DNA from 2 places in the Thioalbus denitrificans genome. Region 1 is predicted to be linked to the other one. Evidence: predicted binding sites of a transcription regulator. Region 1 holds the regulator's gene; the other holds the start of a gene.
What was found. Region 1 encodes FNR, which switches genes on or off when oxygen is low (the NO sensors DNR and NnrR bind a similar motif). Its sites were predicted from a motif close to TTGATNTANATCAA; they were not measured.
Positions count from the first base shown of each region.

Region 1 (7,826 bases):
CGATGGCCTGGCTCATGCGGGCCCTGCGCGCCTACGGGCTCTATTTCGTCGACTCCCGCACCACGCCCGCCACCGTCGCCGCGCAACTCGCCGCGGAGATCGGGGTCCCGTACCGGCAGCGGGATGTGTTCCTGGACCATGACCCGGAGCCGGCGGCCGTGGCGGCGGAGTTCGAGCGCCTGATCGCCCGGGCCCGGCAGCAGGGCAGCGCGGTGGGTATCGGCCACCCGCACCCGGTCACGCTGGCCTACCTGGAGCGGGTGCTGCCGCAGCTGCGCGCGCGGGGGGTGGAGCTGGTGCCGGTGACGGAGATCCTGGAGCCCTCCACGCGACCTGGTCCGCCCGAACTGCCGTGGGTTGCCGCCGGTCGGCCCGCCGACTGAGCGATTGTCGCGGTCCGCGCCGGTCAGTCAATGATTGCTGTCGACCATGGACGAGAGGAGGTTCTCAACATGCCAAGCGTTCTGATTCCCCTGGCGCCGGGCTTCGAGGAGATCGAGGCGGTCACGGTGGTGGACCTGTTGCGCCGGGCCGCCATCGAGGTGGTCACGGCGGGGCTCGCGCCCGGGCCGGTCACGGCGAGCCGGGGCACGGTGGTGGTGCCCGACGCGGAACTGGACACGGTGCTGGAGCGGGAATTCGACATGCTGGTCCTGCCCGGCGGGCTGCCGGGTGCGGATCACCTGGACCGCGATCCGCGGGTGCGGGAGCTGGTGGGACGGATGGCCGAGAGCGGACGCTATACCGCCGCCATCTGCGCCGCGCCCAAGGTGCTGGCCAGCGCGGGGCTGCTGTCCGGCCGCCGCGCCACCGCCTTCCCCGGGGTGCTGGAGCGGCTCGACCTGCCCGACGTGGCGCTCGAGGCGGCCGCAGTGGTGGTGGACGGGAAGGTGGTCACCTCCCGGGGGCCCGGCACCGCCATGGACTTCGCCCTCGCCCTCATTGAGCTGCTCGCCGATCGCGCCACCCGCGAGCAGGTGGAGGCGGCGTTGCAGAGGCCATAGGGCAGTTGCCAGTGACCAGTGATTGTGTGGCCGAAGCCCTCTACTGGCTACCGGAAACTGGCAACTGATCACTTGCTCACTTACAGCCGGACTTCGATGCCGCGCTCGGCCATGCGGCGCTTGGCCTCTTCGATGGTGTGCTCGGCGAAGTGGAAGATGCTGGCGGCGAGCACGGCGTCGGCCTTGCCCTCCAGCACGCCCTCGGCCAGGTGATCCAGGTTGCCCACGCCGCCGGAGGCGATGACCGGCACGCTCACCGCTTCGCAGATGGCCCGGGTGAGCGCCAGGTCGAAGCCGCTGCGGGTGCCGTCGCGGTCCATGCTGGTGAGCAGGATTTCCCCCGCCCCCAGGGCCACCATGCGCCGCGCCCACTCCACCGCGTCGATGCCGGTGGGCTTGCGGCCGCCGTGGGTGAAGATCTCCCAGCGCGGCGGCTCGTCCGCGCCGCTGACCTGCTTGGCGTCGATGGCCACCACGATGCACTGGGAGCCGAAGCGCGCGGCGGCCTCGCCCACGAACCCGGGGTTGAAGACCGCGGCGGTGTTGATGGCCACCTTGTCGGCGCCGGCGTTGAGCATGCGCCGGATGTCGGCCACGGTGCGGATACCGCCGCCCACGGTGAGGGGGATGAAGACCTGGCTCGCCACCTGCTCCACCACGTGCACCATGGTCTCGCGGTCATCGGAGCTGGCGGTGATGTCCAGGAAGGTGAGCTCGTCGGCCCCTTCCGTGTCGTAGCGGCGGGCGATCTCCACCGGGTCGCCGGCGTCGCGGATATCGACGAACTTCACGCCCTTGACGACCCGGCCGTTGTCCACGTCCAGGCACGGGATGATGCGCTTGGCGAGTCCCATGACGTCAGGCCGCCGGGGGTGCGGCGGGGCCGAGCTCGTCGGCCAGGCGCTGGGCCTCGCCGAGGTCGAGGGTGCCCTCGTAGAGGGCCCGGCCGGTGATGGCGCCGATGATGCCGGGCTCGCCGGTCTCGCACAGGGCGCGGATGTCCTCCAGGCTGCTGATGCCGCCGGAGGCGATGACGGGGATGTTGACCGACTGCGCCAGCTTGACGGTCGCCTCCACGTTGACGCCGCTCAGCATGCCGTCGCGGCCGATGTCGGTGTAGACGATGGCCTCCACGCCGTCCTTCTCGAACCGCTGGGCCAGGTCGATGACATCGTGGCGCGAGAGCTTCGACCAGCCGTCGATGGCCACCTTCCCCTCCTTGGCGTCGAGGCCGACGATGATGTGGCCCGGGAACTCGAGGCAGATGTCGGAGATGAAGTGGGGGGCGTTGATGGCCTTGGTGCCGATGATGGCATAGCTCACGCCGGCATCCAGGTAGGTCTGGATGGTGTCCTCGTCGCGGATGCCGCCGCCCACCTGGATGGGCAGCTCGGGAAAGGCTTCGGCAATGCGGTGGATGATCTCGGCGTTGACCGGGCGTCCGGCGAAGGCGCCGTCGAGGTCGACGATGTGCAGGCGCCGGGCGCCGGCCTCCACCCAGCGGCCGGCGACGGCGACGGGATCCGCGGAGAATATGGTCTCGTCCTCCATGCGCCCCTGGCGCAGGCGCACGCATTTGCCTTCCTTCAGGTCGATGGCGGGAATTACCAGCATGGAACGTCCATCCTCGTTCGGGTCTCGGGTTGTCTGTCCGGCCTGTTGTCCGTCGCTCCGGCGGCCGGTTGCCGGCGCGGCTCAGTCCGTCCCGTCCCAGGCCAGGAAGTTCGCCAGCAGTTGCAGTCCTGCCTGCTGGCTCTTCTCCGGGTGGAACTGGACGGCGAAGAGGTTGTCCCGGGCCACCGCCGCGGTGAAGCGCAGCCCGTACTCGGTGCTGGCCGCGCTGAGCGCCGCGTCGGCGGGATCCACGTAGTAGCTGTGCACGAAGTAGAAGCGCGTGTCCTGGGCGATTCCGTTCCACAGCGGGTGCGGCCGGGTCTGCCGCACCTGGTTCCAGCCCATGTGGGGGATCTTCAGCCGCTCCCCGCTGCGGGGATCGGAGAGCCGCTCACCGAAGTACCGGACCGCGCCGGGCAGAACGCCGAGGCAGGGCGTGCCGCCGTTCTCCTCGCTGTGTTCAAGGAGCACCTGCATGCCCATGCAGATGCCGAGGAAGGGCTTGCCGGCGGCCGCCTCGCGGACCACATCCTCCAGGCCGCGGGACCGGATCTCCTCCATGCAGTCGCGGGCGGCGCCCACCCCGGGGAAGACCACGCGATCGGCGGAGAGAATCTCCTGCTCCACGTCCGTGACCCGCACGCGGGTTCCCGCCGGGGCCATGTGCTCCAGGGCCTTGGATACCGAGCGCAGGTTGCCCATGCCGTAATCGATTACCGCGACGCTGCTCATGCCGTACTGTACCGTGGCTGTGGTCGGAAGAAGGGTTCAGAGAACGCCCTTGGTGGAGGGGATGCCCTGGGCCCGGGGATCGGGTTCCGCGGCCATGCGCAGCGCCCGGCCGAGGGCCTTGAACAGGGTCTCCGCCACATGGTGGGCGTTGCTGCCGCGCAGGGCATCGAGGTGCAGGGTGATGCGGGCGTGGTTGACCAGCCCCTGGAAGAACTCCCGGAACAGGTCCACGTCGAAATCGCCGATGCGCGCGCGCGGGTACTCCACGTGGTACTCCAGGCCGGGACGGCCGGAGAAGTCCACCACCACCCGCGAGAGCGCCTCGTCCAGGGGCACATAGGCATGTCCGTAGCGGCGGATGCCGCGCTTGTCGCCCAGGGCCTGGGCCAAGGCCTGGCCGAGGGTGATGCCGATATCCTCCACCGTGTGGTGGGCATCGATGTGCAGGTCGCCGCGGGCCTCGATTTCGATATCGATGAGCCCGTGCCGCGCCACCTGATCGAGCATGTGGTCGAGGAACGGGATGCCGGTATCGATGCGGGCCGTGCCCGTGCCGTCCAGGTCGATGCTGACGGTGACCTGGGTTTCCAGGGTCTCGCGGTTGATGCGGGCGTTGCGCTGGGTCATGGTGCCGGGTACGCATTCGGATTGCACAAGCCTTATAGGATACCCTCAAGGCCGGCGGGCGTGAACCGCATTCGGATCACCGCTGGGGAGGTCCGGCGCGGTCGGATGAAGACTATGATTGATCCACATCAATAATCGGCACCATAATAAGGTAATACGGTGATTTATGGGCACGGCTCAGGACCTCGAGGTATCGATGGCCGGCAATGTGAAACTCAGTGTGGCAGGCCCCGGCGGCGCGGCGGTGGCTGACAAGCGTATCGCCTGTCAGGACTGCACCCTGTTCCAGCTCTGCCTGCCGCTGGGTATCGGCGAGGACGAGCTGGCCCTGCTGGACGAGGTGATCACCGCCCGGCGTTCGCTCAAGCGGGGTGAAATGCTGTTCCGCGGCGGCGCGCCGTTCCATGCCATCTACGCGGTACGCTCGGGATCGCTGAAGACCTATACCATCATGCAGGACGGCCGCGAGCAGGTGACCGGCTTCTACCTGCCGGGGGAGCTGGTGGCGCTGGACGCCATCAGCCTCGGTCGCCACCCGAGCTCGGCCAAGGCCCTGGAGAGCTCGAGCATCTGCGAATTCTCCTTCCAGGATTTCGAGCGCATGGGCGCCCGGGTGCCGGGCCTGCAGCGGCAGATGCTGCGGGTCATGAGCCGGGAGCTGCTCAACGACGAGCTGCTGCTGCTGCTGCTCGGCAAGAAGAGCGCCGAGGAGCGCCTGGCGGCATTCCTGCTCTCCCTGGCCATCCGCTTCCGCCAACGCGGCTTCTCCGCCACCGACTACAACCTGAGCATGTCCCGCAGCGACATCGGGAACTATCTCGGGCTGGCGGTGGAGACGGTCAGCCGCCTGTTCACACGCTTCCAGCAGGATGGCCTGCTGCGCGTGGAGCGGCGCCGAATCCGCATCCACGATATCGACCGTCTGTCCCTGCTGGCCGGGGACACGGCCCTTTCCGGCAGTCAGCGCATCGACAGTGCGGAGGTGCCGCAGAGCGAGCGCTGAGTGCCTGGTTTCAACCCGCAACCCGGATCCCGTCATGCCAGAACAGTGTTCACCAACCCCTGCAGGGAAGCACGGGACCAAGACCGAGGTCGCCTGCGAAGAGTGCGGGCTGTTCGGCTTCCTGCGTCTGCTCACCGTCATCGATCCCCAGGGCGAGCGCTCCGAACCCCTGGCGGGCGTCCTCTCCCGGCGCACGCGCATTCCCAAGGGTGAAACCCTCTATCGCCACGGTCAGCAGCTTCAGGCCGTCTACGCGGTCAAGTCCGGCGCCTTCAAGAGCTACACGCTGCTGGACACGGGCGAGGAACAGGTCACGTCATTCCACTTTCCCGGAGAGCTGATCGGGCTTGACGCCCTGAAGGGCAACCGCCATCAGTACACCGTGAAGGCGCTGGAGGACAGCAGCGTCTGCCAGCTGCAGTTCCGCGAACTCGAGCGTTCCGGCGTGCGCCTCGCGGAGTTCCGCGAGCAGATGATCAAGGCCATGAGCGAGAAGATCGGAGAGCAGTCCCGTCTGCTGCTGGTCTCCTCCCGTCCCTCGGCCGAGGAGCGCCTGGCCGCCTTCGTTCTCAACGTCTCCCGCCGCCTCGAAGTGCGCGGCTTCCCCTCCGAGGCTTTCCGTCTCGCCATGTCGCGCCAGGACATCGCCAGCTACCTCGGCCTGGCGGTGGAAACGGTGAGCCGGATGTTCAAGCGCTTCCAGGCCGAGGGGCTGCTCTCGGTCAGCGGCAAGCAGTTGCGGATTCTCAACCGGACCGCTCTCCAGTTGCTGGCAAAGGTTCGCGACTGATTCTGGAATATCAAATAAAACAATAGGATGTATTGATTCAGCGGAGGCGCCCCCGGGGCGCCTCCGACCCCACCTTCCCGCCCCCGGGTACAACTTGCGACCGATCAGTCGAAACATTGACAAAGATCAATGTTCACGTATCGTTGTCCGCTAATATGGCATCCAGTGCCAACTTCCGTGCACGAAATGGACGGTTGCCGACCGTCCTCGGCAGGCCGACTGGAAACAATTCGCGCCTGTGCTAAATCATTACAGAATGTGGGTGAAGGGGCGGGGGTGTGTGCGCCCTGGAATTTCGATACCCACGCGGCCGGAGTCGGGGAGGGCTGGTCAGGCCGCAGCAGGAGCCCGTAGGAAATCTGCGCAATTTGCACACACTCTAAGAAACGAGGAGAACAACCGTGGTGGAAGCGACAGTGGAGCAAAAGTACAACTTTGACGTTGTACGATGGTTCACCGTCATGGCGGTGGTGTACCTGGTGGTGGGCGCCCTGGTGGGCGTCTATATCGCATCGGAGCTGGCCTGGCCGGTGCTCAACCTGGACAATCCCTGGTTGAGCTTCGGGCGTCTGCGTCCGCTGCACACCAACGCCGTGATTTTTGCCTTTGGCGGCTGCGTTCTGATGGCCACCGGTTTCTACAGCGTGCAGCGCACCTGCGGCGTACGCGTGTGGAGCGACAAGATGGCCTGGTTCACCTTCTGGGGCTGGAACACCATCATCGTGCTGGCGGTGGTCACCCTGCCGCTGGGCCTGACCCAGGGCAAGGAGTACGCCGAGCTCGAGTGGCCCATCGACATCCTCATCGCCGTGGTGTGGCTGTCCTTCCTGGCCAACTTCGTCATGACCCTGGCGGTGCGGAAGACCTCGCACATCTACGTGTCCAACTGGTTCTACCTGGGCATGCTGGTGATGATCACCTACCTGCACGTGGTCAACAGCCTCGCCATCCCGGTGGGCCTGTTCACCTCCTACTCCCTCTTCTCCGGGGTGCAGGACGGCATGATCCAGTGGTGGTGGGGTCACAACGCGGTGGGCTTCTACCTGACCGCCGGCTTCCTGGGCATCATGTACTACTTCGTGCCCAAGCAGGCCAACCGTCCGGTGTTCTCCTATCGCCTGTCGGTGGTCCACTTCTGGGCCCTGATGTTCGGCTACGTCTGGCTCGGGCCGCACCACCTGCAGTACACCGCCCTGCCTGACTGGACCGGCTCCCTCGGCGCCGCCGTGTCGCTGGCCATGATCATCCCCTCCTGGGGTGGTGCGGTGAACGGCATGATGACCCTCTCGGGTGCCTGGGACAAGCTGCGCACCGACTACATCCTGCGCTTCCTCATCATCTCGCTCGCCTTCTACGCCATGTCCACCTTCGAAGGTCCGGTCATGTCGCTGAAGACGGTGAACGCCCTGTCCCACTACACCGACTGGACGGTGGGTCACGTGCACTCCGGCGCGCTGGGCTGGGTGGCCATGGTCGGCATGGGTGCGCTCTACCACCTGATGACCCGCATCTGGCACACGGAGATCTTCTCCGCCAAGCTGGTGAACCTGCACTTCTGGACCGCCACCATCGGCGCCGTGGTCTACATCGTCGCCATGTGGGTGTCCGGCATCATGCAGGGCCTGATGTGGCGTGCCTATGACGAGTACGGCACCCTGGCCTACACCTTCGCCGAATCCGTGGAGGCCATGCACCCGTACTACGCCATGCGTGCCATCGGTGGAATGATCTTCCTCCTGGGCGCCGTGATCATGCTGTTGAACACGGTTCTGACCATCCGCAAGTCGGTGGCCGAGGGCAGCCTGCGCGCCGCCCGTGCCGCGACCGCGACCGCTTAAGGGGGGGATTTCAGAGATGGCAGATCAGATCTACTCCACCCGTTTCCAGGACAAGCTGGAGCGGAATATCTGGGGCATGCTGATTGTGCTCGCCATTGTTCTTTCAGTGGGCGGCATCGTCGAAATCGTGCCGCTGTTCTTCCTGAAGAACACCATGGAGCACAACAAGTTCCCCGAAATCGTCTGGCAGCGTCAGGCCGGCCAGACCCTCAACGACT
Region 1 is NZ_QPJY01000001.1:584,369-592,194, forward strand. It holds gene DFQ59_RS02765 (divergent polysaccharide deacetylase family protein) at 1-383, shown strand, start outside; gene DFQ59_RS02770 (DJ-1 family glyoxalase III) at 453-1,004, shown strand; gene hisF (imidazole glycerol phosphate synthase subunit HisF) at 1,085-1,858, opposite strand; gene hisA (1-(5-phosphoribosyl)-5-[(5-phosphoribosylamino)methylideneamino]imidazole-4-carboxamide isomerase) at 1,863-2,618, opposite strand; gene hisH (imidazole glycerol phosphate synthase subunit HisH) at 2,700-3,350, opposite strand; gene hisB (imidazoleglycerol-phosphate dehydratase HisB) at 3,387-3,977, opposite strand; gene fnr (fumarate/nitrate reduction transcriptional regulator Fnr) at 4,222-4,980, shown strand; gene DFQ59_RS02800 (helix-turn-helix domain-containing protein) at 5,015-5,770, shown strand; gene ccoN (cytochrome-c oxidase, cbb3-type subunit I) at 6,175-7,608, shown strand; gene ccoO (cytochrome-c oxidase, cbb3-type subunit II) at 7,625-7,826, shown strand, end outside.

Region 2 (7,826 bases), 360 kb from region 1:
AGGTGACGATCAGCGCCACTCCGAACAGCTGGGCGGCGCCCCTGGCGCGCTCGTAGATCACCCCCTCGGTGCGCAGCATCAGGTACATGGCCCCGTGCATCACCAGCATGGAGAGGCTGACCACGCCCGCGAGCAGCGAGAAGGGGTTGAGCAGGCCGAAGAAGCCCCCGTCATAGTAGGGCAGGAGGTTCTGGTCGTAGTGGAAGGGCAGGCCCAGCAGCAGGTTGCCGAAGGCCACGCCGAACACGGTGGCCGGAATCGCGCCGCCGGCGAACAGGCCCCAGTCCCACCAGCTGCGCCAGTTCTTGTTGGGCAGCTTGCTGCGGTAGTCGAAGCCCACCGGTCGGAAGAACAGGGCGAACAGCACCAGCAGCAGGGCGACATACAGCCCCGAGAAGGCGGCCGCGTAGACGGCTGGCCAGGCGGCGAAAATGGCGCCGCCCGCGGTGATGAACCACACCTGGTTGCCGTCCCAGTGGGGGCCGATGGAGTTGATGATGACCCGCCGCTCCTCGTCGTTCTTGCCCAGGAAGGGCAGGAGCGCGCCGGCGCCCATGTCGAAGCCGTCGGTGATGGCGAAGCCGATGAGCAGCACGCCCACGAACAGCCACCAGATGAGCTTCAGGGTTTCATAGTCGAGAATCATGGTGGAATCTCCCTCAGTCGTTGGCGCGCTGCTGCAGCGGCTGGGTGGCCAGCGCCGGGGCGCCGCCCGCAGCCTGCTCGAAGTGGTAGCGGCCCAGATGCAGCGAGCTCGGACCCAGGCGGGCGAACTTGAACATCAGGTACATCTCGAACACCAGCAGCAGGGTGTAGAAGCCGATGAAGCCGGCCAGGCTGAAGTAGAGGTCGCCGGCGGAGAGCACCGAGGTGCTCACGGGGGTGGGCAGCACCTCGCCGATGGTCCAGGGCTGGCGGCCGTACTCGGCCACGAACCAGCCCAGCTCACAGCTCAGCCACGGCAGCGGGATGCTGAACAGCGCGAGCCTGAGCAGCCAGCGCTTCTGCTCCGCCGTGCGCCGGATGGTGAGGTAGAAGGCCGCGGCGAAAATGAACAGCATGATGAAGCCGAAGGCGACCATGATGCGGAAGGCCCAGAACAGCGGCCACACCTTCGGGATGCTGTCGTCGGCCGCCATCTGGATCTGCTCCTCGGTGGCGTCGGTCACCTTCTCGGTATAGGGCTTGAGCAGCAGCCCGTAGCCGAGATCGACCTTGACCGCCTCGAACAGGGACTTGGTCTCCTCGGAGGTGTCGCCCGAGCGCAGCTTCTGCAGCAGGCCGTAGGCCACGATGCCGTTGCGGATGCGCTCGAGGTGCTGCGCCCGCAGCTCGTTGAGGCCGGCGATCTCCTCGCTGGTGGAGCGGGTGGCGATGAGCCCGAGCAGGGCCGGGATCTTGATCGCCATGGCGGTGGTCTGGGTCTCCTCGTCCGGGAAGCCGAACAGGGTGAAGGCGGCCGGCGGCTCCTGGGTCTCCCACTCCGCCTCGATGGCGGCGAGCTTCACCTTCTGCACGTCGCCGAGCTCGTAGCCGCTCTCGTCACCGAGGACGATGACCGACAGGGCGGAGGCGAGGCCGAAGCCGGCGGCGATGGCGAAGGAGCGGCGGGCGAAGCCGAGATCGCGGCCCTTGAGCAGGTAGTAGGCACTGATGCCGAGCACGAACAGCGCGCCGGTGACGTAGCCGGCCGAGACGGTGTGGACGAACTTCACCTGGGCCACCGGGTTGAGCAGCACTTCGGCGAAGCTGACCATCTCCATGCGCATGGTCTCGTAGCTGAACTCGGAGCCCACCGGGTTCTGCATCCAGCCGTTGGCGACCAGGATCCAGAGTGCCGAGAGGTTGGAGCCGATGGCGGTCAGCCAGGTGACCAGCAGGTGCTTCTGCTTGGAAAGGCGGTCCCAGCCGAAGAAGAACAGGCCGATGAAGGTGGACTCGAGGAAGAAGGCCATCAGGCCCTCGATGGCCAGCGGGGCGCCGAAAATATCGCCCACGTAGTGGGAATAGTAGGCCCAGTTGGTCCCGAACTGGAACTCCATGGTGATGCCCGTGGTGACGCCGAGGGCGAAGTTGATGCCGAACAGCTTGCCCCAGAACTTGGTCATGTCCCGGTAGACTTCCTTGCCGGTCATGACATACACCGACTCCATGATGGCCAGCAGGAAGGACAGGCCGAGCGTCAGGGGCACGAACAGGAAGTGATACATGGCTGTGGCGGCAAACTGGATCCGCGACAGCTCGATCACGCTTTGGTCAATCATCGCTTGACTCCCGGTTGCAGGTGGATGATCCCGGGTGGCTGGCGGGCCAGTCCTGGTGCCGGTCCAGCGGCCCCGCACGAGTAGAGTCGAGTATCAGTCTGTTCGCTTCCGCTGGTGCGGCACCGCTTTCCCGCGCATCGGGCCATGGCCCGGGTCGCCGTATCCGGAACGGTGCACTTGTGCACGGTGGAGCTTAGGGAAATGTTGAAGCCGCAAGCATTGATATTCCGCAGAATTTGGATTGATGGTTATCAATTAACAGCCACATCAACGGGTTAGGCGGGTGGGTCGGTGGCTGGATTATAGTTGCCCTGACAATGCGGGCGCGGGATCGCTCTCCTGCCCCCGACCGGGGAGCGGATACGGACCCACCGGGGCGGGATGGAACGGGGAAGTCGTTGCCCGGGCGCAGGCGGCGGCTCGGCGATGGGGCTGAAGAGCAGGTGCCGGAGGCGGCCGTCGCGGACTGCCGCCCTGGTCGCGGGTTGTGCATGGGCGGCCAGCGGGGCGCCGGGCCGGAGTCTGCCGCATGTCTCGCGGCCATGCCGGGACACGCAGTGGCGTGTCCCGGCGGGCCTGGCGGCTCAATGGTGGTGGTCGTGGGGAAGGGGCGGCGGCAGTGTCCCGTCGAAGAAGCGGCGGATGGCGGCCAGGGGATCGGTCTCGCCGGTGACGGCCACCCGGATTCCCCGTGCGGCCAGGCGGTGGACGAACCCGGCGCCGGCGCCGCCGGTGATGAGGACATCGACCCCGTCCACCGGGTGGACACCCGCGCCGCGGAACTCGTGGAAGGCGAGCTCACGCGGCAGATCCAGGCGCTCGACCTCCAGGGGCTCCTGGCCGGGCTCGGCGCTGTAGACCAGGAACCGGCGGCTCTTGCCGGCGTGACCGGTCACGGTACGGAAGTTCTGGCTGGTGATGGCGAATTTCATCGGATTCGGTCTCCGTGGAAGAGGCGGCGGGCCCGTACTCCGGCACCCGCAACCCCGCTGCTGTCAGAGGTTCTTGACGGCCTTGGCCCAGCTCTCCATGGAGTTGTTGGCCACGGGCATGGGGGCCTCCATGAAGTTGATGACGAAGCGGTCGCTGAGTTCGGTGACGCCGATGGAGCGCGGACGCACCGCCATGACCGCCGGGTTCGGCAGGGCGATGCCGAAGCAGAACACGATGTTCCTGGCGTCGAGGATGTCGGCGCTGATCTGCCCCGCTTCCAGCGCTTTCGTGTGGCTGTAGTGATCGAAGATGGCGATGAAGCGGGCCACGTCGTGGGCGTCGATGCGCTCCTTGAAGAAGGCGATGATTTCGTCCACCGACCGGAAGCGGGTCTCCTCCTTGCTCACCTCGAGGGTGAAGATGGGGTACTTCTCCTGGAACAGGCTCTGTTTCATGTGGTGTTCTCCGGTGTAAGCAGATGTCGAGCGATGAAAGTCGATTCCCGGATTTACTCCTCGACGCAGATCTCCCCGCGCCCCATGGCGATGGCGGTGCGCACCAGCAGCAGCACGATGACCGCGGCGAGCAGCGCCAGCAGTCCGAGTCCGAGGGCCTGGAAGCGGCCGTCGCCGGTCTGCTCGAACATCGCCAGGGTGGCCACGGTGATGGCCGCCAGCGGGAAGGAGTAGGCCCACCAGGAGAGGAAGAACTGCAGCCGGGTGAACTTCCGGTACTGGGTGAACAGCAGCAGGGTCAGGAACAGCGCCGTGTAGTAGAGCACCCGGGCGAAGGCGTCCAGCCCGCCGCCGAGCTTGAGGTAGGCGAGGAAGCCCACCGCCGGCGGGGCGATGAGGATGAAGAAGGTGGGCACCAGCTTCGCGGGCAGCGGGTTATGGAAGATGACCCGGTAGAGGACGATGACCAGCAGCACCACCCAGAACACCAGTCCGATGCTGAAGAAGAACCACGAGCTCTCCGTATAGCCCAGCGGAACACCGGCGATGGGCACCAGGATGTTGCCCACTACGGGAATGAACCAGGCCGGGTTCATGTGCTGGATCTGGAAGTGCTCGTGGTTGATCCAGGCCCCCAGGACGTAGAGCGTGAACAGCAGGTGCGCCACGCTGCCGGTGATCCACAGCGCCTCGGCCAGTGCCGGCTGACTGTGCAGGGTGCAGATGCTGAGCAGCACCAGGCTGATGGAAACGGTGGGGAAGAAGCTCAGCTTGACCGGGTGGTGCAGCTCCTGGCGCACGGCGCCGGGATGGCGGAGGAGCTTGGCCAGGTAGACCAGCGCGATGAGCAGGAACACCCCGCCGGTCACCGCGGCCATCAGGTTGCCGGCATGGAGCGGCAGCAGCTGCATGGCCTCGCTTTTCAGCAGGGCGATGGTGAAGCCTGAGAGTCCCATCACCACCGCGAAGAAGGGGATGGGGAAGTGCATCAGTCTCGAGTCGGTGTTCATGTCCGTTCCTCGGGTGATTTGACGGGTCCGACCGCCCGTCACGGTTGCGTCGGGCGCGCCTGGAAGCGCGACACAATGGCGTTTCCGGCACCCGGGTGCAGTGACTATGTCACCGGGGTGGAGCGCCGGGTGGACTCCACCCACGGGAGAATCCCGATGGTGCGTCGGCCATCGCGATGGAGTGGATTGGATGTACTCCCTGCCCTCAGGCGCGGGAAACCGCGCACCAGGCCGAAGTTCCACCCCGTGGATTCAGGGCAGTGGATCAGTGAGCTGGGGGGGATACTAGCGGCGCCCGGACGGGCGCCGCATTGAAGATCGTCAATCGGCGGCGATGGTCCGCAGGGACTTGATATCGCAGCGGAAACGGCCCGGTGCGATCTCGGCGATGACATTCTTGCGCTTGAACTCCGCCACCATGCGGCTGGCGGTTTCGGTGGTGATGCCGAGCATGGCGCCCACATCCTCGCGGCTGAACAGTTCGCAGGCGGGCTCGCCGTTGCGTTCCACCAGCCGCAGCAGGAGCCGGGCCACGCGCTGGCGCGCCGTGCCGGTGGAGAGCTGGGTGAGCCAGGCGTCGGCCTCGCTCAGGGCCCGCTGCCAGCGGCGCATCAGCTCCTGGTGCAGCCCCGGGTTGTCCCGATCCAGGCGCTTCACCACGTCGATGGGCAGGCGGCAGACGGAGGCCGGCTGCAGCACTACCGCGTCGTGCTGGTAGGGCTGGCCCAGCAGGGCCTCGAGTCCCGCCACGTCGGTGCTGTGCACCAGTCGCACGATGCGCTGGCCGCCGTCGGGCAGGTACTGCACCAGCTTCAGCAGACCGCTGCGGATGGTGTAGACCGCGTCGCCCGGATCGCCGGCACGGTAGAGCACCTGGTGCGGGGCCAGGTTGAACTCTTCGATGGGCCGATGAATCTGGTCGAAATCCTTCTCCTCCAGCCCGGCGAAGAGCACCGAGGTGCGTAGGCTGCAGTTCAGGCAGTCGGCCTCGCCGCGCCAGGCGGCTTTGGAGGTGATGCTCATGGTCGGCGATGGTGCTCGCTGGTGACGCCTTGCGGGTGGCCCGAGTGCAAACATCCGGTCACCGCGAATCGTGTTGACATATGAGTATATCACCACAGATACAACGTTGATCCAGATCAAGAACGCATACAAAAAGTAGGTATTGGCGGGCCGGCTTGATGTAAGTCAATGGGTTAGCTGAATGCGATAGGAACATCCACCTTACCAGGACGACGCGGTCACTGTTTACCACTCTGGGGAGAGGGCCGGTAGATGGGTGTTCAGCTGCACAGAAGGCAGTTCCTGCGGGGGGATTTCCGGTCACGGAATCACCCCCGGCGCCCACCCTGGTCTCGTCCCGAGTCCGAGTTCACCCACCTCTGCGACCGCTGTGGCCACTGCATCAGCCGCTGCGAGTCACGGATCCTCGTCAGCGGCAGCGGCGGCTTCCCCGAACTGGACTTCCGGCACGGCGAGTGCACCTTCTGCGCCGCCTGCCTGGAGGCCTGTCACAGCGGCGCCCTGCGCCGCGCGCCGGCAACCGGTTCCCGCCCCGCCCGGCCCTGGCACGCCGTGGTGAGCATCGGCGCCGATTGCATCGCCCGGCGGGGAGTGGAGTGCCGGGTCTGCGGCGAGCAGTGCGGGGAGCGGGTGCTGCGCTTCCGCCTGCGTGCGGGCGGGGTGGCCCTGCCCGAGGTCGGGGCGGCGCCCTGCTCCGGATGCGGCGCCTGTGTCGCCCCCTGCCCGACCGGGGCGGTGGAAGTCACGCTCACGCCCCTCGACGAACACCCATCCCAGGAGGTCATTTCGTCATGAATCTCTGCAGCATGGTGCTCAATGCCAGGCCCGCGCAGGCGGCCGCGGTCAGGACCCGGTTGGAGGCTATCGAGGGCGTGGAGGTTCACGCCGTCAGCGATACCGGCCGCCTGGTCCTCACCCTCGAGCACCCCGACCGCACCTATTACGCCGAAACCATGATGCAGATGCATAACGTGGCGGGCGTGCTGAGCGCCGCCCTCATCTACGAATTCCACGATGAACAAGAGGTCACCCAGAAGGAGGTGTCGCAATGAAACTGTCACGGCGCGATTTCATCAAGTCCAACGCCATTGCCGCGGCGGCCGCCGCGGCCGGCGTCACGGTTCCCGGTGCCCAGGCGCTGGCACAGGCGGCGGCGGATGAGGGCATCCGTTGGGACAAGATCCCGTGCCGGTTCTGCGGTACCGGGTGCAGCGTGCTCGCCGGCGTCAAGGATGGGCGCATGGTGGCCAGCCAGGGCGATCCCGACGCCCCGGTGAACCGGGGCCTGAACTGCATCAAGGGCTACTTCCTGAGCAAGATCATGTACGGCAAGGATCGCCTCACCCAGCCGCTGCTGCGCAAGAAGAACGGCCAGTTCGACAAGAACGGCGACTTCGAGCCGGTCTCCTGGGACGAGGCCTTCGACGTCATGGCCCAGAAGTGGAAGGCGGCGCTGAAGGACAAGGGGGACAGCGGCGTGGGCATGTTCGGCTCGGGCCAGTGGACGGTATGGGAGGGCTACGCCGCCTCCAAGTTCATCAAGGGCGGCCTGCGCTCCAACAACCTCGATCCCAATGCGCGCCACTGCATGGCCTCGGCCGTGGTGGGCTTCATCCGCGCCTTCGGCATCGACGAGCCCATGGGCTGCTACGACGACCTGGAGCATGCCGACGCGTTCGTGCTCTGGGGCGCCAACATGGCGGAGATGCACCCGATCCTCTGGTCGCGCCTCACCGACACCCGCCTGACCAAGCCGGGCTGCGAGGTGCACGTGCTCTCCACCTACGAGAACCGCTGCTTCGAGCTGGCCGACAACGGCATGGTGTTCGTGCCGCAGACCGATCTGGCCATCCTCAACTACATCGCCAATTACATCATCCAGAACAAGGCCTACAACAAGGACTTCGTGGAGCAGAAGGTCAACTTCACCAGGACCGCCACCGACATCGGCTACGGCCTGCGCCCGGATCATCCGCTGGAGCAGAAGGCCGCCAACGCCGGCAGCGGCAAGCTGGAGAAGATCAGCTTCGAGGAGTACGCCAAGGCGGTGGAGCCCTACACGCTGGAGTATGTCGCCGAGCTCTCCGGTGTCCCGGCCAAGCAGCTGGAGCAGCTGGCGAAGGTCTATGCCGACCCGAACA
Region 2 is NZ_QPJY01000001.1:228,140-235,965, forward strand. It holds gene cydB (cytochrome d ubiquinol oxidase subunit II) at 1-646, opposite strand, end outside; gene DFQ59_RS01035 (cytochrome ubiquinol oxidase subunit I) at 660-2,264, opposite strand; gene DFQ59_RS01040 (NifB/NifX family molybdenum-iron cluster-binding protein) at 2,849-3,196, opposite strand; gene DFQ59_RS01045 (DUF6858 family protein) at 3,260-3,652, opposite strand; gene DFQ59_RS01050 (SLAC1 anion channel family protein) at 3,706-4,662, opposite strand; gene DFQ59_RS01055 (Crp/Fnr family transcriptional regulator) at 4,984-5,685, opposite strand; gene napF (ferredoxin-type protein NapF) at 5,938-6,480, shown strand; gene DFQ59_RS01065 (chaperone NapD) at 6,477-6,737, shown strand; gene napA (nitrate reductase catalytic subunit NapA) at 6,734-7,826, shown strand, end outside.
Region 2: a site for FNR is predicted at 5,792-5,805, ahead of napF (ferredoxin-type protein NapF). Genes of this name have one in related genera too.